3 regions of the Allobosea sp. RAF48 genome follow, and region 1 is predicted to be linked to each of the others. Evidence: predicted binding sites of a transcription regulator. Region 1 holds the regulator's gene; each other region holds the start of a gene.

The links. Region 1 encodes PhoB, which activates phosphate uptake and scavenging genes when phosphate is short. Its sites were predicted from a motif close to TGTCATNNANCTGTCAT; they were not measured.
Region 2: AB4Z10_RS24660 (alkaline phosphatase) is a predicted target of PhoB. The motif match lies at 4,112-4,128, and genes of this name have one in related genera.
Region 3: phnD (phosphate/phosphite/phosphonate ABC transporter substrate-binding protein) is a predicted target of PhoB. The motif match lies at 1,439-1,455, and genes of this name have one in related genera.

What each region holds. Positions count from the first base shown of each region.
Region 1 covers NZ_JBFRDZ010000015.1:166,010-173,491, reverse strand. Annotated here, with positions in the region: gene AB4Z10_RS24440 (ATP-binding protein) at 1-522, shown strand, start outside; gene pstS (phosphate ABC transporter substrate-binding protein PstS) at 636-1,661, shown strand; gene pstC (phosphate ABC transporter permease subunit PstC) at 1,887-2,861, shown strand; gene pstA (phosphate ABC transporter permease PstA) at 2,874-3,758, shown strand; gene pstB (phosphate ABC transporter ATP-binding protein PstB) at 3,798-4,604, shown strand; gene phoU (phosphate signaling complex protein PhoU) at 4,688-5,407, shown strand; gene phoB (phosphate regulon transcriptional regulator PhoB) at 5,424-6,122, shown strand; gene AB4Z10_RS24405 (hypothetical protein) at 6,221-6,400, shown strand; gene AB4Z10_RS24400 (DUF3175 domain-containing protein) at 6,655-6,939, opposite strand; gene AB4Z10_RS24395 (SpoIIAA family protein) at 6,956-7,342, opposite strand; gene AB4Z10_RS24390 (LysR family transcriptional regulator) at 7,397-7,482, opposite strand, start outside.
Region 2 covers NZ_JBFRDZ010000016.1:30,116-37,597, forward strand. Annotated here, with positions in the region: gene AB4Z10_RS24640 (cupin domain-containing protein) at 1-396, opposite strand, end outside; gene AB4Z10_RS24645 (HpcH/HpaI aldolase family protein) at 408-1,208, opposite strand; gene AB4Z10_RS24650 (amino acid ABC transporter substrate-binding protein) at 1,394-2,404, shown strand; gene AB4Z10_RS24655 (Ldh family oxidoreductase) at 2,496-3,587, shown strand; gene AB4Z10_RS24660 (alkaline phosphatase) at 4,181-5,923, shown strand; gene AB4Z10_RS24665 (hypothetical protein) at 5,952-6,419, shown strand; gene AB4Z10_RS24670 (ABC transporter ATP-binding protein) at 6,397-7,098, shown strand; gene AB4Z10_RS24675 (FtsX-like permease family protein) at 7,095-7,482, shown strand, end outside.
Region 3 covers NZ_JBFRDZ010000001.1:431,977-439,458, reverse strand. Annotated here, with positions in the region: gene AB4Z10_RS02145 (branched-chain amino acid ABC transporter substrate-binding protein) at 1-279, opposite strand, end outside; gene phnD (phosphate/phosphite/phosphonate ABC transporter substrate-binding protein) at 459-1,373, opposite strand; gene groL (chaperonin GroEL) at 1,596-3,233, opposite strand; gene groES (co-chaperone GroES) at 3,282-3,569, opposite strand; gene AB4Z10_RS02125 (MarR family winged helix-turn-helix transcriptional regulator) at 3,798-4,265, shown strand; gene AB4Z10_RS02120 (PaaI family thioesterase) at 4,345-4,827, shown strand; gene AB4Z10_RS02115 (DMT family transporter) at 4,814-5,656, opposite strand; gene AB4Z10_RS02110 (lipopolysaccharide biosynthesis protein) at 5,943-7,373, shown strand.

The DNA of each region.
Region 1 (7,482 bases):
CTCTCGCTCTCGCGTATCGAGCAGCGCGCTCACGTCGCGCCCGACACGCCGGTCGATCTCGCCGGCATCGCGCGCGAAATCGTCGACTCGCTCACATTGATGGCGCGCGAGCGCGAGGTCACACTGGCGCTCACCACGCCGCGCGAGCCGCTGCTGGTCCCCGGCGACCGCGACGAATTGCTGCGGCTGATGGAGAACCTCGTCGAGAACGCCATCAAATACGGCAAGCAGGGCGGCGAGGTGAAGATCACCGTCGAGGCCGGCGAGGATGAGGCCAGCTTCCACGTTCGCGACGATGGGCCGGGGATTGCGCCGGAGCATCTGCCGCGCCTGACCGAGCGCTTCTACCGTGTCGACACCGCCGCCAGCCGCGAGGCGGGCGGCACGGGCCTGGGGCTGGCTATCGTCAAGCACATCGTGCTGCGCCATCGCGGCAGGCTGACGATCGAAAGCAAGCCGGGCGAGGGGGCGACCTTCAAGGCGATCCTGCCGCGTTTCGAGGCCCAGCGCGCAGGCCGCTGAGCCGCCGCTTCAACGGCTTTGTGACAGTTTTCATGACGACGTGTCATCCGGCTGTCATATAGGGGGTGTTCTGACAGGGGAGCTGTCAACAGCGACCCAGAGAGGACATCTCAATGCGCAAGATTCTCGTTCTCGCGGCCGTAGCCGTCGGGATCGCCGGTTCCGCCCAGGCTGCCGACATCACCGGCGCCGGCGCGACCTTCCCCTTCCCGATCTATTCGAAATGGGCCGAGGCCTACAAGAAGGACACCGGCACGGGCCTGAACTACCAGTCGATCGGCTCGGGCGGCGGCATCCGCCAGATCAAGGCGAAGACCGTCGCCTTCGGCGCGACCGACGCTCCGCTCAAGGGCGAGGACCTCAGCAAGGACGGCCTGATCCAGTTCCCGACCGTGATGGGCGGCGTCGTTCCGGCCGTGAACATCGCCGGCGTCGAGCCGGGCAAGCTCAAGCTCTCGGGCGACATCATCGCGCAGATCTATCTGGGTGACATCAAGAAGTGGAACGACCCGAAGATCGTGGCGCTCAACGCCGGTCTCGCCCTGCCGGACGCCAACATCAACCCGGTCTACCGCTCTGACGGCTCGGGCACGACCTTCGTGTTCACCGACTACCTCTCCAAGGTCTCGGCCGACTGGAAGTCCAAGATCGGCGCCAACCAGTCGGTCCAGTGGCCGGTCGGCATCGGCGGCAAGGGCAACGAAGGCGTCTCCGCCTCGGTCAAGCAGGTCGCCAATTCGATCGGCTATGTCGAGTACGCCTATGCCAAGCAGAACAAGCTCGCCCACGCCCTGGTGAAGAACGCCGACGGCAACTTCCCGGCTCCTGAGGAGAAGGCCTTCCAGGCAGCCGCCGCCAATGCCAACTGGCAGGAGCAGCCGGGCTTCGGCATCTCGCTCAACAACCAGAAGGGCGCGGATGCCTGGCCGATCACCTCGGCGACCTTCATCCTGGTCCATGCCAAGCCGGAGAAGCCGGAAGAGGTGCAGGCCGCGCTGAAGTTCTTCGACTGGGCCTACAAGAGCGGCGACAAGCTGGCGAGCGAGCTCGATTACGTCGCCCTGCCGTCGACCGTGAAGGATCAGGTCCGCAACGCCTGGAAGGGCGTGACCGACACCGCCGGCAAGCCGATCTTCTGATCGCTGCCAGCGACAAGGTGAGGCGGGCCAGTCCCGCCTCACCGATACATGCAGCCCTCATCCTGAGGAGCCGCGGTATGCGGCGTCTCGAAGGATGATCCAGAGCGCGCTGGAGCCTCCTTCGGGACGCTCCTGCGGAGCGCTCCTCAGGATGAGGGCTGAGGTTGATCGGAGTCGGGTGACCGGCTGCAGGCAACCTCTGCCACGACACCGGAGCCTCCGCGGATGACCGCAGCAACCGACATGACGAGCATCCCCGGCGCGAGGCCGGCCGCCCGCAAGACGCCGAAGGCGGGCTTCGACCTCTTCTTCCGCAATGCCAGCTTCGCGGCGGCGCTGCTCGTGCTGGTGCTGCTCGCCGGCATCATGATCTCGATGATCATCGGCGGCTGGCCGGCCTTCCGCGAGTTCGGCCTCGGTTTCATCACCTCCAGCGTCTGGGATACGCAGAACGAGCAGTACGGCGCCTGGCCGGCCATCGTCGGCACGCTTTCGACGGCGTTGATCGCGCTGGCGATCGGCGTGCCGCTTTCGCTCGGCATCGCGATCTACCTGACCCAACTGGCGCCGGGCTGGTTCAAGAAACCGGTCGCCACCGCGATCGAGCTGCTCGCCGCCGTGCCCTCGATCATTTACGGCATGTGGGGCCTGTTCGTCTTCGTGCCGCTCTTCGCGGCCTATGTGCAGATCCCGCTCTCAAACATCGTCGAGGGCATGCCGGTCGTCGGCACCATCCTCTATTCACGCTCGCCCTCGGGCCTCGGCATCTTCACCGCCGGCCTGATCCTGGCCTTCATGATCGTGCCGTTCATCGCATCGATCACCCGCGACATGCTGGAGCAGATCCCCTCGGTGCTGCGCGAGAGCGCCTACGGCATCGGGGCGACGACCTGGGAGGTCGTGCGCCACGTGCTGGTGCCGCAGGCCGGCGTCTCGATCATCGGCGCGATCATGCTCGGCCTCGGCCGCGCGCTCGGCGAAACGATGGCCGTCACCTTCGTCGTCGGCAACGCCAACCGCCTGTCGGCCTCGATCCTCGATCCCGGCTCGACCATCGCCTCGCGCATCGCCAACGAATTCAACGAGGCGATGGGCCTGCAGCTCAACGCGCTGATCGCGCTGGGCTGCATCCTGTTCTTCGTCACCTTCGTCGTCCTCGTCATCGCGCGGCTGCTGGTCGCCCGCGTCAAGCGCTACTGAGGTCTTTCGTTCATGACCATGACGACCACGCCCCGCGAGCTGCCGCACACCCCCTGGGGGCGCGTGCGCCAGTCCCGCCGCACCGCCGACCGGCTGATGAAGATCATCGCGACCGGCTTCACCTTCTGCGCCATCTTCGTGCTGTTCTGGATCCTCGGCATGCTGCTGGTGAAGGGTATCGGCGGCCTCTCGCTCGCCACCTTCACCGCGGTCACCCCCGGCCCGGGCACGGAAGGCGGCGGCCTCGCCAACGCCATCGTCGGCTCCTTCGTGCTGACCTTCCTCGGCATTGCCATCGCAACCCCGATCGGGGTTCTCGCGGGCACCTGGCTCGCCGAATACGGCAGGGGTTCCAAGCTCGCGCACCTGATCCGCTTCATCAACGACATCCTGCTCTCGGCGCCGTCGATCCTGATCGGCCTGTTCGTCTACGTCATCCTGGTCGAGCCCTTCCGCGGCTATTCCGGCTGGGCCGGCGGCGTCGCGCTCGGCATCATCGCGATCCCGGTCATCGTGCGCACCACCGAGGACATGCTGAACCTCGTCCCCGGCCCGCTGCGCGAGGCGGGGGCCGCGCTGGGCGCGCCGCCTTCGGTCGTCATCACCTCCGTGACCTGGCGTGCGGCGAAGGCCGGCATGATGACGGGCATCCTGCTGGCGCTCGCCCGCATCGCCGGCGAGACGGCGCCGCTGCTCTTCACGGCTCTGAACAACAATTTCTGGTTCTCGCCCTCGCTCGCCGGCGGCGTCTCGAACCTGCCCGTCACGATCTATCAGTTCGCCTCCGCTCCCTACGAGAACTGGCAGCAGCTCGCCTGGGCGGGATCGCTGATCATCACGGTCTCGATCCTGCTGCTTTCGCTCATTGCCCGCCGCGTCGTCGCTGGCGGCAAATAAGACTTGAATCCAACCCGGTCGCGCCCGACCTTGAGGACCATGTCGATGCTTTCGACCCTTGAACTCTCCCCGCAGACGCTCGATGCCGAGGCGCCCGTCCGGATCGCGGTGAAGAACCTCGATTTCTACTACGGCGAGCACAGGGCGCTGAAGAACATCAATCTCGATTTCCGCGACCGGCACGTCACCGCGCTGATCGGCCCGTCCGGCTGCGGCAAGTCGACCCTGCTGCGCATCTTCAACCGCATCTACTCGCTCTATCCCGAGCAGAAGGCCACCGGCGAGATCCTGCTCGACGGCCGCAACATCATCTCCAACGACGTCGACGTGAACGAGCTGCGCTCGCGCGTCGGCATGGTCTTCCAGAAGCCGACGCCCTTCCCGATGTCGATCTACGATAACGTCGCCTTCGGCATCCGCCTCTACGAGAAGCCGCCGAAGTCCGAGCTCGATGACCGTGTCGAGGGCGCGCTGCGCCGTGCCGCGCTGTGGGACGAGGTCAAGGACAAGCTGAAGAGTTCCGGCATGGGTCTCTCCGGCGGCCAGCAGCAGCGCCTGTGCATCGCCCGCACCATCGCGCAGAAGCCGGAAGTGATCCTGTTCGACGAGCCGACCTCCGCGCTCGACCCAATCTCGACCGGCAAGATCGAGGACCTGCTGGAACAGCTGAAGAGCGACTTCACGATCGCGATCGTGACGCACAACATGCAGCAAGCTGCACGCATCTCGCAGTACACCGCCTTCATGTATCTGGGCGAGGTCATCGAGTTCGCGCCGACCAACACCATCTTCATGAACCCGGCCAAGAAGCAGACGCAGGACTACGTCACCGGCCGGTTCGGCTGAGCCGCGGCAGAGTTCTTTGTTTGTCGCATTTTCTTCGCGCGAACCGGTCCGATTTCGCTTGAAAATGCTTTGAGGATAACGCCATGACCGACCACATCGTCCGCTCCTACGACACCGATCTCGAAGGCATCCGCCGCAGTCTTGCCGAAATGGGCGGCATGGCCGAGCGCATGCTGGGCGACTCCACCGTGGCGCTGGTGCGCCGCGACACCGGCCTCGCCCAGAAGATCATCACCGCCGACCAGCGCCTCGACAACCTGCAGCGGGACGTCGAAGAGAAGGCGGTGCTGACCATCGCCCGGCGCCAGCCGCTCGCGAACGACCTGCGCGAACTGATCTCGGCGATCCGCATCGCGGCCGACATCGAACGCGTCGGCGATCTCGCCAAGAACATCGCCAAGCGCGCCGTCGCCATCGCCGGCCAGTTCCAGCCGCCGCACCGCGCCGTGGTCGGGCTCGAGCACATCAGCCGCCTGGTGCAGGCGCAACTCAAGGACGTGCTCGACGCCTACGCCGCAGGCAACGAGCAGAAGGCGCTCGAGGTCTGGCGCCGCGACGACGAGATCGACGCGCTCTACACCTCGCTGTTCCGCGAACTCCTGACCTACATGATGGAGGATCCGCGCAACATCACCTTCTGCACGCATCTCCTGTTCTGCGCGAAGAACATCGAGCGCATCGGCGACCACACCACCAACATCGCCGAGACGATCCATTACCTCATCACCGGCGACTCGCTCGACGTGAACCGGCCGAAGCTCGACACGACCAATATCGAAGTCGAGGCGGTCACGGGCAGCTGAGGCGAGGCAAGGAATCATGGCCGCACGCATCCTGATCGTCGAGGACGAGGAGCCGCTGACCCTGCTGCTGCGCTACAATCTCGAAGCCGAGGGCTTCGAGGTGGACAGCGTGGCGCGCGGGGACGATGCGGAGCTTCATCTGCGCGACCACACCCCCGATCTCGTGCTGCTCGACTGGATGCTGCCGGGCCTCTCGGGGATCGAGCTTTGCCGCCGGCTGCGGTCGCGACGCGACACCGAGCGCGTGCCGATCATCATGCTGACCGCGCGTGGCGAGGAGACCGAGCGCGTGCGCGGGCTCGCGACCGGCGCCGACGACTATGTGGTGAAGCCCTTTTCGTTGCCGGAGCTGATCGCGCGCATCCAGGCGCTGCTGCGCCGCGCCAAGCCGGGCCATGTCGCGGGACTGCTTGCCGCCGGCGACCTCGAACTCGACCGCACCACACGGCGCGTCCGCCGCGCCGGCAGCGAGCTGCATCTCGGCCCGACCGAGTTCAGGCTGCTGGAGTTCCTGATGCAGGCGCCCGGCCGCGTCTATTCGCGCGCCCAACTGCTCGACGCCGTCTGGGGCCGCGACGTCTATATCGACGAGCGCACCGTCGACGTCCATGTCGGCCGGCTGCGCAAGGCGATCACGCCCGCCAATACCAAGGACCCGCTGCGCACCGTGCGCGGCGCCGGCTACGCCTTCGACGAGACTTTTGCGCGCAGCTGAGCGGCGCTCCAGCTCTCCTCTTCATCGCGACTGGCGATGAACCTTGCCTGCTCGCTCGCGTTGACCCCGAAGGTCAGCGCGAGCCAGAGGAGGTCGCCATGAGCAAGATGCGCCCATCCCGCCGGCCAGTCGAAGCGACAAGGGCCCGGGCGAGCCGGATCATGCCGGGCACGATATGCGCAGCGCTAGGAGGTGGCGAGCGCCGCCCGAGCCAGCATGACCAGCAGGGCAACACCCGCATCAACACGAGCCATCAGGGTCTCCAGCAGGATCGTTGAGGAGGCTGCCCCATGCTGGCCTCGACGAAGGCGCCGCGAAGCATCCGGCACGGCGGCCGGGCTCGTCCCATGAGAATGCGGAGAAGCCGGCGGACATCCGCAAGCCGCCTGCCGACGACGAAACCCGGCAGGTTCGCGTTTTCGGGCGGTGGTGGCGAGCGCGACAGCCATCGCTCGCATGATCCGGCCCGCAAGGGTGGCGGCCCCGCGAGAAGCCCCCTACAGGACGATCCCTGAAGGGGCCGGCAGGAGCCTCAGCCCTCTCGGTAGAAGAGGCGGCGCAAGCTGTGCTTGGCCGCTTCCAGCGTCCTGCGCCGCTCGGCCGGCAGGTTCCGGCCGGCGCGGTTGATGTAGAAAGTCAGCATCGACATCGCCGAGCGATAGGGGCTCGACTTGCGGAGCCGGCTGTGTTCAGCCGACCGCTTCAGCGAACGTGCGATCCGTCGCGGATCGCCCTGCTTGAACACCGCCTTCTCAAGATCGAGCGCGTTGCTCCGGGTGGTGATATCGGCCGACCACCTGCGTTTGTGGGCAGTCATGGCGTCCTCCTGTCGGTCAGGCGTTTGGCCCGCCCTCGATGTCACCGGCCCAGGTCAGTGCGGTCTCGTACTCCTCCGGCTTGAAGGTGCGGACGGTCACGAAGGGGATCGCTGGGTTGAGCAGGTCGACGAAGGCGGCAAGCCAGCCCCTGTCGGTGATCACCGCCTCGCGCGGGAAGCGCTGCAGCTCCCAGAGCTTGCCGAGGCTGTAGCGCGCATCCTTCCAGGCGGCAGCCAGGGTCATATCGGTGAAATCGGTGAGGTCGGCGAGGATGCCGACCTTCTCGTGTCGCGCGAGCTTCGCCTCGATATCGGCCATGATCCCATCGAGATCGTCACTGGTCAGCGTCTGCGACAGGCGGTAGGCGCCGACATGGTCCGGGGCAGGCAGAATGGTGAACATGGCTCCTCCTTGCTCCAGACAACGCGGGGCAAGAGCGGAAGTTTCGCCCGATGATCAGGCCGCTGCGGGCGCACGGGTGGCGGCGTCGAACCGGGCCGCTTCGGCGCGCAGCCAGCCGACGAATTCATCGAGGCCGGGGC
Region 2 (7,482 bases), on a different contig from region 1:
CGCGGCGCTGGAGAAGATGCGGATGAGGCGGCCTGTGCCCGTCGTCGTGATGCGCGATGCGCCCGGCGGGATGAAGGCGATCGAGCCGCCCGCTACCTCGACCGTCTCGCCTCCGGCCGAGACCGTCGCACTGAGCGTCTTCTCGGGCAGGATCAGGCAGTATTCGTCGGGCTGCGATGCCCGTTCCAGTACGGCTCCGGTTTCGGCGTCTGAATAGGCGACGATGAAGTTCTGGCCGCGCGCGAGCCAGGTCCTGAACCCATCGCCGGCCTGCTGCGGTGCCTCCGCATAGAAGCGGGCGTAGTCGGCGCCGGCATAGGCCTTGACCGGAGCAGCCTTGGCCGCGGGCTGCGCCGCCAATTGCGAACGGGGATCGCTGGAAGGGTAGTTAGACACGAATGGTTCTCCTATCGCGCGCCGGATGCCTCGACGCGGCTCCGGGCTGCCTGCATTTGCGAGAGCGCGTCGCTCGCGGCCTTGCGCAGGAAGCCCTGGTCCGAGGAGAGGATGAAGGCGCTGGCGCCACGGTCGGCGAAGGCGGCCGATTCCTCGCCATTGTCGGTCATCACGCAGACCGGTTTGCCGGCGGCCTTCGCCGCCCGGAAGATCGCGTCCACCGCGTCGCGGACGATCGGAGCGTCGCGGCTGGGCGCGCCGAAGGCGACGGTGAGATCGCCGCGCCCGATGAAGACGGCGTCGAGCCCCTCGACGGCGAGGATCGCGTCGATCCGCTCCAGCGCCGACGGGTCCTCGATCATGGCGATGGTAGCGACGGCCGCGTCGGACGCATCGACGAGGTCCCACATCTTCGACCCGCCATAGCGGCCGGCGCGGGTGACACCGGAGAAACCGCGCCGGCCGCCGCGATAGCGGCAGGCGGCAACGAGCGCCTCGGCATCGGCCACATCAGCGATATGAGGGGCGAGGACGCCGACGGCGCCGCAGTCGAGCACCGACAGGATGGCGTCCGCCGCCAGCGTGGGAACGCGGACGACCCCGGCGATACGGGCGGCACGGGCGGCCAGCAAGGCGATATCCGTGGCGTTGCGGTCGAAGGGCGCGTGTTCCTGGTCGATGACGATGAAGTCGTAGCCGCAGAAGCCGAGAATCTCGGTCGCATGGGCGGTCGGCGTCTTGATGAAGCTCCCCGCCAGGAAGGCGCCGCCGAGAAGGCGCTGGCGGAAGCTGTTCGGTGTGGGAGCCTGCATGATGCGACCTGCCGGTTTTCGATGGCCACGATGATGGGCATCGCCGCAGCCGCACGCGGCCGGAATTGGTCTCGTTTCACTTGACGAAATGCACCAATGCGCAACTGCCCCTGGGTCAGAAAGGCGGCAGGATCGGGCCGGGTTCAATGAAGCGGCGGATCCCACCGTCTGAAAGGCCATCCCAAATGAAGAAGCGCCTCCTGCTGATCGCCGGCCTCCTGGCCGCCTCCGCCCTGCCTGCCGCTGCCGGTTCGCTCGAAAACGTCAGGAACCGCGGCGAACTGGTCTGCGGCGTCAGCCCGGGGGTGGCCGGCTTCTCCGTCCCCGACGAGAAGGGGCGCTGGGGCGGCTTCGATGTCGATATCTGCCGCGCGGTCGCGGCCGCTGTCCTCGGCGACGCCGGGAAGGTGCGCTACACCCCGCTCAGCCCGAAGGACCGCTTTGTCGCGCTGCAGACCGGCGAGATCGACATGCTGTCCCGCCAGGCCACCTGGACCCTGTCGCGCGATACCCAGATGGGCCTGCGCTATGTCGGCGTCGCCTATTACGACGGGCAGGGCTTCATGGTCCGCAAATCGCAGAACATCGCCTCGGCCAAGGACCTGAACGGCGCCTCGGTCTGCGTGCCGACGGGCACCACGACGGAGCTCAACATCGCCGATTATTTCCGGGCGAACGGCATGAAATACGAGGGCGTCGCCTTCGAGGCCGGCGACCAGGTCGCCAAGGCCTTCGAATCCGGCCGTTGCGACGTGTTCAGCAACGACGTCTCCGCGCTCTCCGCCTACCGGCTCAAGCTGGTCAACCCGGCCGAATACGTCATCCTGCCGGAGCTGATCTCGAAGGAGCCGCTCGGTCCGGTCGTGCGCCAGGGCGACGAGACCTGGACCAGCATCGTCCGCTGGTCGCTTTACGCCATGATCAATGCCGAGGAACTCGGCGTCACCGCCGCCAATGCAGACGAGCAGAAGCGCACCGGCTCTCCCGAGGTGCAGCGCCTGCTCGGCGGCAACGGCAATTTCGGTGAATCGATGGGGCTGAAGCCCGATTGGGCCCTGCAGATCGTCAAGCAGGTCGGCAATTACGGCGAGGTCTACGAGCGCAATGTCGGCGCCGGCTCGAAGCTCGGCATCGGGCGCGGCCTCAACAAGCTCTGGACCGCCGGCGGCCTGCAATACGCTCCCCCGGCGCGCTAAGCGAGATCGTCCCGACCCGGCTCCGCCGGGGTTTGAAAAGTGCCTCGTACGCCCGGTCATCGCGCCGGGCGTGCTGCATCGAGGGGAGCCGATGTCGGTTTCGGATGTCTACCCTGCGGAAATCCTGAAGGGCTTCGCCGTCGCGCTGCTCGAAGCGGCCGGGGCGCCGCCCGACAATGCGGCCGTGGTGGCCGAAGCTCTCGTCGACGCGGATATCGAGGGACTGGCCTCGCACGGCTTGCTGCATCTGCCGATGTATCTGGACCGGATCGCAGGAGGCTCCGTCGATCCGCGCGCGAGGGGCGAGATCGTCGCGGATCTGGGCTCGCGCCTGACGATCGATGCCGGGAACGGGCTGGGGCAGGTCACGGCCGAGCGGGCCTGCGAGATCGCGACGGCCCGAGCCGCCGCGCATGGCGTTGCGGTGGTGGCCGTCCGCAACGCCTTCCATTTCGGCGCCGCCGGCCGCTTCGCGCGGAAGATCGCGCTGACCGGACAGATCGGCATCGTCATGGCCAATACGCGGCCGATGCTGCCCGCGCCCGGCGGTGTCGAAGCCGTCGTCGGCAACAACCCGCTGGCGATCGCGGTCCCGACCGGCGGCGAGCCCATCGCGCTGGATTTCGCGATGAGCGCCGGCGCGATGGGCAAGATCAGGCTGGCCGCAAGCAAGGGCGAGCCGATTCCGGAAGGCTGGGCGCAAACGGCGCAAGGCGAGCCGACACGGGACGCATTCGAGGCGCTGCGGGGTACGCTCCTGCCTGCCGCGGGGGCCAAGGGCTTTGGGCTCGCCGTCATGATCGATCTTCTGGCTGGCGGCTTGTCGGCCGGCGCCATCGGCGAGGCCGTGCAGCCGCTCTACGGCGATGCCGCCCGCCCCTATGCAAGCGCGAACCTGTTCATGGCGATCCAGATCGAAGGAATGCGGCCGATTGCGGAATTCGAGGCGGCGGCTTCCGGATTTTCCGATCGGATCCGGAGCTCGCGGACAGCTCCCGGGGGAAGCCCCGTACGGCTTCCGGGCGATCGCGCGGCGCAAGCGCGGAGCCGTTTCGACGGTTTCTGCGCTCTGGGAGCGGAAACGCTCGAGGCACTCAAAAGCCGCGCTCGCCGCCTCGGCGTCACGATCCCCGTCGCGCTCGCGGACGAAGGCAAAGGCCGATCAAATCACGACCCGCACTGATCGCGATCGTGCGCTCCCGGCGCAAAGGCTCCCGCCCGGCCATTCAAGGAAAGAAAAAGAAAAGCGAACGGCTGGCGCGCCATTCCGCTTCAAGCTTCGGCCTTCGGGCCTCTGACCGCCATGAGCATCGCGTAGCCGAGCAGGCTGAACGCAACAATGCCGAGGAGGTTGAGAGCAATGTCGATCATCTTGGCGGCCTGGCGCAACGTAAGGTAAATGATTCCTTACCTGCATCCGCTCGACCGCGCCAGACCCGGCTGCCCGATACTTAGGTCACGCTCTCCGTCGCCAGCTTGAATGCGTAAGCCAGCGCGGCGAAGCTGATTAGGCCCAACATGCTGAAGATATCCATGCCTTCTCCTCGGTGAACAACCGGCAGCATGACTCGCTTCCCCTAAGACCGGGGCCGCTTTTTCCTTAAAATTGTCTGCAACGCCAATGGAACACAGGCCCCGCCCTGGCGCTGCCGGGCCTTGAGGCCGGGCGATCGACGGCTCCTCAAATCGCGCCGGCCAGTTCGCCAGTTTGATTAAACTGTCACATTCCGGACTTAGGCGGGGGGCCGCAGGCACGAGCCTTGGCGGAGAACCACAATGCGCGCATATCACTGGCTGGCGGCGGTCATCGCCGCGGGCGTAGCGGGAGGGTCCGCCGTTGCGCAGACCATCTATCCGATCGACCGTGCCGAGATCCTCGAGGGCTCGCGGTTCGACTTCAAGGTCGAATTCCCGAACGCGCCGACCTCCGCCGACGTGAACGTCACCGTCAACGGCAAGCCTGCCGCCGAAATCTTCGGCCGTCCGACCAACTTCATCCAGAGCGAGGAAGGCCAGAAGCACTCGGCGCTGTGGCTGCGCGGCGCTTCGCTGCCGGCCGGCCGCTATGTGGTGGAAGCCACGCAGGGCGGCAACAAGGCGACCGTGAACTGGGATGTCTTCGCCACCGCCCAGCCGCGCCGCGCCAGGAACGTCATCCTGTTCATCGGCGACGGCATGTCGGTCGCCAACCGTACCGCCGCCCGCATCCTCTCCAAGGGCTGGAAGGAAGGCAAATACGATGGCGAGCTCGCCATGGATGACATGTCCAACATGGCGCTGATCTCGACCTCCGGCACCGACTCGATCGTCACCGACAGCGCCAATGCCGCCCATGCCTACACCACCGGCCACAAATCCTGCGTCAACGCGCTCGGCGTCTACTGCGCCAAGAACGCCCTGACCCTCGACCATCCGAAGGTCGAGACCATTGCCGAGCTCGCCAAGCGCCGCACCGGCATGGCCGTCGGCGTCGTCACCAATTCCGAGATCGAGGACGCGACCCCGGCCTCCATGGTCGCCCACACCCGCCGCCGCTCGGACTTCAACGACATCGTCAAGATGTTCTTCGATGTGAAGCCCGACGTAATCATGGGCGGCGGTTCGCCGAACTTCCTGTCGAAGGCGACGCCGGGCTCCAAGCGCACCGACGAGCAGGACTTCATCGCGAAGTTCAAGGACGCCGGCTACACCCTCGCCACCACCAAGACCGAGATGAACGCGGCCGTCGCCGCGGGCCAGAAGAAGCTGCTCGGCCTCTACAACACCGGCAATATCGACGGCGCCTTCGACCTGCGCGTCACCAAGAAGGGCACGGTCTCGAAATTCCCGGACCAGCCGGATGTCGTCGAGCAGACCAAGGCCGCCATCGACATGCTGAAGGGCAATCCCGACGGCTTCCTGCTGATGGTCGAATCCGCCCGTATCGACAAGTACAGCCACTCCCTCGACTGGGAGCGCTCGGTCTTCGACACGATCATGCTCGACAACGCGGTCAAGGTCGCCAAGGACTTCGCCGGGGACCGCAACGACACGCTGATCATCGTCGTACCCGACCACGCCCATCCGATCTCGATCATCGGCACCTATGACGACGAGCGCCCCGGCCAGCAGCTGCGCGACAAGCTCGGCGTCTACGCCGACTCCGTGCCGCCGAACTACGGCCCGCTCGATGCCGAAGGCTATCCCACCAATGTCGACACCTCGCGCCGGCTCGCTGTGGTCTACGGCTCCTATCCCGACACCTGCGACACCGGCCGCCCCACCATGGATGGCGAGCGCGTTCCGGCCGTGAAGGGCCCCGACGGCAAGGCCAATATCGCCAACGAGAAGGACTGCACGGGCCCGCTCGCCACGCGCAAGGTCGGCAATCTCCCCCTCGACGCCAATAGCGGCGTCCACTCGGCCGACGACGTCATCCTGACGGCGATGGGCCCCGGCGCGGAGCGCTTCCGCGGCCACAAGCCCAACACCTTCGTGTTCCGCGTCATGTCCGAAGCGCTGGCGCTCGGCGGCAAGTGAACCGATGATCGGGGCTACGGAGGCATCCATGCGCCGGCGAAACCCCATTGCGACCATCACCCGCCGCGGGGCCGTGCTCGGCCTCGCAGCGGCGAGCCTTGGCCGGCAGGCCCGCGCCGCCGCCGAGATCCAGTCGATCTCCTTCGACGGGCTCTACAAGTCTTTCGGGGTTCTGGGCTTCCAGTTCTCCGACCGGGTCACGGCCCTGCGCGGCAAGGGCGTGCGCATGGTCGGCTACATGGCGCCGCCGCTGAAGCCGGAAAGCCACTTCTTCGTGCTGACGCGCGAGCCGCTCGCCATCTGCCCGTTCTGCCAGTCCGATGCCGACTGGCCCGTCGATATCGTCGTCGTGTTCATGAAGAGCGAGACGGCGATGGTCAGCGCCGGCCGCAAGGTCGTGGTGAGCGGGCGGCTGGAGATCGGCTCGGCGACCGATGCGGAGACCGGCTTCGTCAGCCAGATCAGGATTGCCGATGCCGGCTTCTCCCTCGCCTGAGGAGAGCGCGCAGCGGCTCGTTCTCGCGGATATCGCACTGGATCATCGCGACGGCGATGGACGGCCCTTCCGCGTTCTCGATATTCCCGCACTGGTGATCGAGCCCGGCGCCGCGCTCGGCATCAGCGGCCCGTCCGGCTGCGGCAAGTCAACGCTGCTTCACCTGATCGCCGGCCTCCTGCGTCCGGGCACCGGCTCGGTACGCTGGGGCGGCACCGAGGTCTCCGGCTTGCCGGAAGCGCAGCGCGACCGCTGGCGCAGGCAAACCCTCGGCTTCGTCTTCCAGGATTTCCATCTGGTGCCGGAGCTCGATGTCGCCGGCAACATCGCCTTGCCTGCGAGCTTCTCCTCCTGGCGCCTGGGCACGTCCGGCCGCGAACGCGCGATCGCGCTGGCATCCCGCGTCGGGCTGAAGGACCCTCACCGGAGGGCAGCGGTTCTCTCGCGCGGCGAGCAGCAGCGCGTCGCGATCGCCCGCGCGCTTTTCAACGCTCCGCGCCTGATCCTGGCCGACGAACCGACCGCCAGCCTCGACGCCGATCACGCCGACGGCGTCTCGGACCTGCTCGCAGAGACTGCGCAGGAGAGCGGCGCCACCCTGATCTGCGCTTCGCATGACCCGCGCCTGCTCGCCCGGCTGGCGCAGCGGCTCGATCTCAGGATGGGACACGCGGCATGAACCCCTGGCCGATGGTGCTCGCTGACCTGCGGGCTCTGCGCTGGACCGCGCCAGCCATCATGCTGCTGGTCGCGCTCGCGGTCGCCACCGGGATCGCGATCGGCGCACAGGAGCGGGCGCTGCGGCAGGGTTCGGCCAGGGCTGCCGACGATTTCGACCTGATCATCGGCGCGCCCGGCAGCCAGACGCAGTTGCTGATGTCGGCCGTCTACCTGCAGCTCGAAGCGCTGCCGCTGGTCGACGGGCAGGTTCTCAAGGCGCTCGCGCAGGACGAGCGCGTCGGGAACTTCGCCCCGGTCGCCTTCGGCGACGTCAGCCGCGGCTATCCCGTCATCGGCACGACGACCGATTTCGCGGGTCGCTGGGGCCGGATCAAGACGAGCG
Region 3 (7,482 bases), on a different contig from region 1:
CTTCTCGCCGACGAGGAGGTTGGCGGACGAGACGCCCTGCTTCGGATCGCCGGCATCGTCGGCGAGCTTCAGCACGAGCTTCTCGCCGAGCACGCCGCCATTCTTGTTGATGACGTCGACGGCGGTCTGGGCGCCGTTCTTGACCTGGTCGCCATAGGCAGCGACGGGGCCAGTCAGCGGCGCGACGAGGCCGATCGTGATGTCGGCCTGAGCGGCCTGTGCCGACAGGAACAGCGTGGCGGCCAACGCAGCGCCCGAGAGGAAATAGGATTTTTTCATCTGCATCTCCCTACGACATGCAATTTATGCGCGCGACCCTGCCGAGGATCGCCTGTCGCCTGTATAGGCCAGGGCCGGTCCGAGGGACACTGCCTGCATTTTCATCAGCTATCGCGACAAACGCATGGCAATGCGACGGCCGGCTTCGCCGGGAGCAGGGGCGCTGGTTTGGAATTCGCTCAGCCGCTCTTCGCCTTGCGCTGAGCTTCCAGCTCCTCGGTGACGGCGATGACGTCAAGATAGTCCTCATGACGCGCCGGCGCATAGCGCGAGACATGGCCATCGGTGAAGGTTTTCCAGACGTCCGGAGCGGCCTCCTTCATCGCGTTCATGGCTGCGACGAAATCGTCCTTCAGGCCCTGGGGCAGGTTGGCGCGGGTCGAGAACGGGCTGGCGGGGATCAGCGGCGACGTCCAGAGCGCGCGGGTCGAGCCGGCCGGGATCATGCCGCGCTGGGCGAGGCGCTGGGCGACGCCGGACTCGGTATTGACCTGATAGGTCGCGACGACGTCGAACTGCCCGCGCACCAGCGCCAGCACGGAGTTGTCGTGCCCGCCGGAAAAGACGGTGCCGCTGAAATAGGCCTTCGGGTCGATGCCTTGCTTGCGCAGGAAATAAGCGGGGAAAGCGTATCCGGAGGTCGAGTTCGGATCGGCGAAGGCCAGAACCTTGCCCTTGAGATCGGCAAGGTTCTGATAGGCGCTGTCCGCCCGCACCAGCAGCACCGAATAGTAGCCTTCCTGGCCTTGGTTATCGACGTCGCGCAGCAGCGGCTGGAGCTTTTCGCCCAGCACACGGCGCCCGAGCGCGTAGACGGCCGGTCCGAAGCGGGCGAAGTCGACCTGGTCGGCACGCATCGCCTCGACGAGGCCGGCATAGTCCGAAACCCTGAAGAACCGGACGGGCACGCCGAGGCGCTGCGACAGGTAGTCGACCATCGGCTGGGTGCGGGCGATGGCACCGGTTTCGTTCTCGGCGGAAGAGACGCCGAAGCGCAACTCCTTGATGCTCTGTCGCCAGTCCGGCGCCCGCGCGAAAGCGGGGACGGCGCTCGTGGCGGCAAGGCCGGCGAGGACTGAGCGGCGTGTCGGCATGATGCTTCCCAGGATACGACGAATGCGTTGAGCGGTCCTGGATGCATGCGGGGGGCGACGGCTGGATGGCGGGGGGATGACAGTGCCGTGAAACGAAGAAAGGCCCGGCTTGCGCCGGGCCTTCCATGATTGCCTTGGGAGGCTGGATCAGAAGTCCATGCCGCCCCCGAAACCGGGCCTGCCCGGTTTCGGCATTCAGACGCTTTGGGCGTCCGGACTTCCTCAGAAGTCCATGCCGCCCATGCCGCCGCCGCCCATCGGGGGCATCGGCGAGTCCTTCTTCGGCAGCTCGGCGATCATCGCCTCGGTGGTGATCAGCAGGCCCGCGATCGAAGCCGCGTCCTGGATCGCCGTGCGCACGACCTTGGTCGGGTCGATGATTCCGGCCTTGACCAGATCGCCGTACTCGCCGGTCTGGGCGTTGTAGCCCCAGGCGTAGTCCTTCGACTCGAGCAGCTTGCCGATCACGACCGCGCCGTCATCGCCGGCGTTGTCGACAATCTGGCGGGCCGGAGCGGCGATCGCCTTGCGGACGATCTCGACACCGGTCTTCTGGTCGTCGTTCTGGGTCTTGATCGACTTGACCGAGTTCAGAGCGCGCAGCAGGGCGACGCCGCCGCCCGGCAGGATGCCTTCTTCCACCGCGGCGCGGGTGGCGTTCAGGGCATCGTCAACGCGGTCCTTCTTCTCCTTGACCTCGACCTCGGTCGCGCCGCCGACGCGGATCACCGCGACGCCGCCAGCGAGCTTGGCCAGGCGCTCCTGGAGCTTCTCGCGGTCGTAGTCCGAGGTGGTCTCCTCGATCTGGGCCTTGATCTGACCGACGCGGGCTTCGATGTCCTTCTTCTTGCCGGCGCCGTCGATGATCGTGGTGTTCTCCTTCTCGATGCGCACCTTCTTGGCGCGGCCGAGCATGTTGAGCGTCACGGTCTCGAGCTTGATGCCGAGGTCTTCCGAGATCATCTGGCCGGCGGTCAGGATCGAGATGTCCTCGAGCATGGCCTTGCGGCGGTCACCGAAGCCCGGAGCCTTGACGGCCGCGACCTTGAGGCCGCCACGGAGCTTGTTGACGACGAGCGTGGCGAGAGCCTCGCCCTCGACGTCCTCGGCGATGATGAGCAGCGGCTTGCCGGTCTGAACGACGGCCTCGAGGATCGGCAGCATCGCCTGCAGCGAGGAGAGCTTCTTCTCGAAGATCAGGACGTAGGGGTCGTCCAGCTCCGCGATCATCTTCTCGGAGTTGGTGATGAAGTAAGGCGATAGATAGCCACGGTCGAACTGCATGCCCTCGACGACGTCGAGCTCGGTCTCGGCGGTCTTGGCTTCCTCGACGGTGATGACGCCCTCGTTGCCGACCTTCTGCATGGCGGTCGAGATCATCTTGCCGACCGACTCGTCGCCGTTCGCCGAGATCGTGCCGACCTGCGCGACTTCCGCGTTCGAGGTGACCTTCTTCGAGTTCTTCTTGAGGTCGGCGACGATGGCCTCGACGGCCAGGTCGATGCCGCGCTTCAGGTCCATCGGGTTCATGCCGGCCGCAACCGACTTGGCGCCCTCGCGGACGATCGCCTGGGCCAGGACCGTGGCGGTCGTGGTGCCGTCGCCGGCATGGTCGTTCTGACGGGACGCGACTTCGCGAACCATCTGGGCGCCCATGTTCTCGAACTTGTCGGCGAGCTCGATCTCCTTGGCGACGGTGACGCCGTCCTTGGTGATGCGCGGAGCGCCGAACGACTTCTCGATCACGACGTTGCGGCCCTTCGGACCGAGCGTGACCTTCACGGCGTTGGCGAGGATGTCCACGCCGCGCAGCATCTTGTCGCGGGCGTCGGAGGAGAACTTGACGTCTTTGGCAGCCATGAGAGCTACTCCTTGAAATGGAAACGGAAGAGAGCGGTCAGGCGGCTATCAGCCGACGACGCCCATGATGTCGGATTCCTTCATGATCAGGAGATCCTGGCCATCGATCTTGACTTCGGTGCCCGACCACTTGCCGAACAGGACGCGGTCGCCCTTCTTGACATCGAGGGCAACGAGCTTGCCGGCTTCGTCACGCGCGCCGGGACCGACGGCGATGACCTCGCCCTCCTGGGGCTTTTCCTTGGCGGTCTCGGGAATGATGATGCCACCCTTGGTCTTCTCTTCGCCATCCAGGCGGCGGACCACGACGCGGTCATGCAAAGGACGGAACTTCATGGTTCTGTCTTCCTCTCGGTCTTATTCGGTTCGGGCGCCGCTGAATGGCTCCCGGGGGAGGCTGTTAGCAGTCAACGAAGGAGAGTGCTAACAGATGGCCGGGAGATAGGCTCGGGGTCCCGGAGAGTCAAGGAAGCCTGCGACAACAAAGTGAACGCCGCCGGGTGCGGCATCGCAGCCCTTAGCCTTTCGGCTGCCGCACGCGCTAGAACACGCTAAGATGGCTGAATGACGACACTCGCGCCCCCGCCCGCGCCCGATCCGCGCCTCGACGACATCGCGCGTTCCTGCGTGGCGCTACACGTCCGGATGACGGCCCGGGCCGTCACCCGTGCCTATGACGAGGCGATGCGGCCGAGCGGCCTCAAGATCACCCAGTTTGTCCTGCTTTCGGCGCTGAGCACCGGGCAATGGAAGTCGATCACCGAGCTGGCCGAGCGTTTCGCGCTGGAGCGAACTTCGCTGACCCGCAATCTCCAGCTTCTCGCTGCTGAGGGCATGGTCGAGCCGGTCGAGTGCCGGGGCCGAGCCGCGGTCTATGCGGTGACGCAGAAGGGCAGGGCTGCGATCGAGGCCGCCATTCCGTACTGGCGGGCGGCGCAGGACAGGATCGAAGGCGGCTTCGGCGAGGAGCGCTGGCGCGAGACCCGCGACGGGCTGAGGGCGCTGCGCCGCGCGGCGCGGGACGTTCTGTGAACGCGGTGTCCAATCAACTCCGGTTGACGAGCCAGCCGTCCTCTCTCTAACGTGCAGATACACGATTTGAGAGGGCGCCATGGATCGGACGTTTGGAGTGGTGTCCCGCGAGGTGCTGGTCGCGGGCGACGGCTTGAGCTTCCTGCGGGGCATCATCGACGGCGCTCACCCGGCTCCGCCTTTCGCCGGGACCATGGATTTCGATCTGGTGGAGGCGGATGAAGGGCGCGTCGTCTTCGTCGGGCGCCCGTCACCCCGCTTCTTCAATCCGCTCGGCACGATTCATGGCGGCTGGACCGCCACGATCCTCGACTCCGCCATGGCCTGCGCCGCCCATTCAACGCTCAAGCCGGGCGAGGGCTACACCACGCTCGAGATGAAGCTGAACTATGTCCGGCCGGTCATGCCGGACTCGGGCACGGTGCGCTGCGAAGGCAAGCTGATCCATCGCGGCGGCTCCGTCATCACGACGGAAGGCAATCTGCGCGACGAACGTGGCAAGCTGCTCGCGCACGGCACCGAAACCTGCCTGGTGTTTCCCGCCAAGCCTAGCGCCGGCTGACCGCCCCGGCGCCGGCCACGATCAGCAGCGCACCGAGATAGGTCGTATAGAGCGGCATCTCACCGAAGAGGAAGAAGCCGAGCAGGCTGGCCCAGATCAGAGCGGTGTACTCGATTGCCGCCAGCCGGGACGCGGCCGCCATGGCATAGGCCGAGGTGAGCGTGAGATGACCCGCGACGCCAAGCGCTCCCGCGAAGAGATAGATCGCCAGATCCGCCAGCGTCATCGGCACGAAGGCGAGGGCCGCCGGGACGGCTAGGCACAGCGCCGGCCCGACATTCTGGAAGGCGACGATGACGGTGGGATGCTCTCTGACCGCGATGCGTCGCAGCAGGATCAGGTTGAAGGCGTAGCTGACCGCTGAGAACAGCGCGGCGGCGACGCCGAGGCTGGCGCCGCTGACATGCCCCTGCAGCCGCGGCCAAACCATGACCAGCATGCCGGCAAGGCCGAAGGCGAGCGCCTGCAGCACGCGCCGGTCGATCGTCTCCTTCAGCAGCAGGCCGCCGAGAACCGCGACGAAGACCGGCGCCAGGAAGGACAATGTCAGCGCTTCGGCGAGCGGCAGCACGGAGACCGAATAGAAAAAGCTGCCTGCCGTCATCACGACGAGCGGGACGCGCGCGACATTGCCGATGATGCTGTCTCGCGTCGGGCGGGCCGGGCGGGCGAGCGCGAGAACGGCGAGCGCGCAGAGGCCGCCCATCAGGAAGCGCATGAACAGCGCCACGATGAAGGGGTGGTGCTGCATCTGGCCCTTGATCACCGCATCCATGGCGGTGAGCAGGGCGATGCCGAGCGCGGCGCGCAGAGCAATCGACCGATTCATGCTGTCAGGCCGCGTCCATGGCTGTCCGGGAGGGGCGCCCATGGAGAGCACGGGCCGGGACCTCGTCTAAGGCCGATCCCGGAGCGCGCCTAGGGGAGGGGCGCACAGGCCCCCAATGCTGTCATTGCAGGGGTCGATTGCCGAGACATTGCCATGCCGGCCGCTCCCGGCGTGGGACAATCGCATCGGCAGCGGCACGCCTTGCAGAGCCGGGCTTGCGACCTGGCTGCGAATCGCACGAGGTGCCGCAAAGGCGTCAGGCTCACGACGAGATGACCGAGAGGCGATGACCGTTCTTCTGCCCTTCATTGTCAATGCCGGGCTGAACTTCGTCCTCGGGCTGCTCATCGCCCTGTTCCTGGGGCCCGAGGCGTTCGGGCTCTTTGCCATCGGTGCCGCGATCGTCGTGTTGGTCAACACGGCGCTGCTCGACTGGCTGAAGCTCTCGGTCGTCCGCTTCTATTCGGCGCAAAGCCGGGAGCGCGATCCCGGCATCCGCGCGACGCTCAATCTGCTCTTCGCTGGTATTGGCCTTTCCCTTTGCGCGCTCCTGACGGCGGCGCTGCTCGCCGGCATCGATACGGGGCTGCCGATGACGCTGCTCGCGGTGGCCGTCGCCGGCGGCGTCGGCGCCGGCTGGTTCGACTATCACGGGGCGGTCGCCCGCTCGCGCTTCCTCGACGCCGCCTATGCCCGGCTCGTCCTCGTCAGGAGTGGCATTGCCCTCGCGTTGATGGTCGGGGCTGCATGGTGGCTGCGCGATCCGGCCATCGTCCTGCTCGGCGGGCTGGCCAGCACCGTCGTCTCGGTGCTCGCTGTGCGCGGCAGGCTGGCGGATGCGGGGTCGGGCCTTGCCGCCGCGCGCGCCGATCTTGCCCGCAGCTTCGCCCGCTATGCGCTGCCGCTGGTGGCCGGCAACGCCGTCTATTCACTGATCCCGCTGCTCAATCGCGCCATTCTGGCGGACCGCTTCGGCTTCGCGGAGGCCGGCTATTTCTCGCTTGCCTCCGATATCGGCCTCAGGCTCTTTCCGGTGCTGGCCTCGATGCTGGAGATATTGCTGCTGCGCGAGGTCATCCGCCTCGATGAGGCGCGAGGCCGCCTCGCCGCACAGAAGCGCATCGCGCGCAACATGGTGACGGTGCTAGCCCTCGTGCTGCCCGTCGCGCTGGGCTTCTGGCTGACACTGCCGGCCTTCGAACGCCTCTTCGTGCCGGCGAGCTTCAGGGGCCATTTCGCCAGCTATATGGCCGTGCTGCTGCCCGGCTTCGCCGCGATCGCACTGTTCCAGGCGGCGATCTACCCGGTCTTCCTGCTGGCCAGGCGTACCCTCGTCGCCACCTTTGCGGCTCTGGCGGGCCTGGTTGTCAACCTTGCCATCATCTTCGCGCTGCCAGGGGCATTCGCGTCGGAAACGATCGCCGTCGCGCAAAGCGCAGCCTTCGTGACGGCCTTTGCGGTGACGGGTGTCGTGGCCTTGCGCATGTTGCCGTCCTGGCCGCCGCTGCGCGATCTCAGTTGTGTCGTCCTCGCCGCCGCCGTCATGGTTCTGGTGGTCTGGCCGCTGCAGGACCGTCTGCCGGCTCCGGCGGAGCTGCCGCTCCAGATCGTCCTCGGCGCCCTGGCTTATGCGGCGGTGATCCTCGCCTGCGATGTCGGCCGCTGGCGCAGCGGCCTGAAGCTGCGTTGGGTCGCTCGCAAAGGGTTAAGGCGCTAGCCAGGCCGGCAACGCTTCCTTCACCCTGTGGGTTGATGCCCCGCTAAGGTTAATTCCGCGAATTGGCTGGGTTTTGGCGTGATCTGCGCGCTGGAAGTCCGCGATTCAC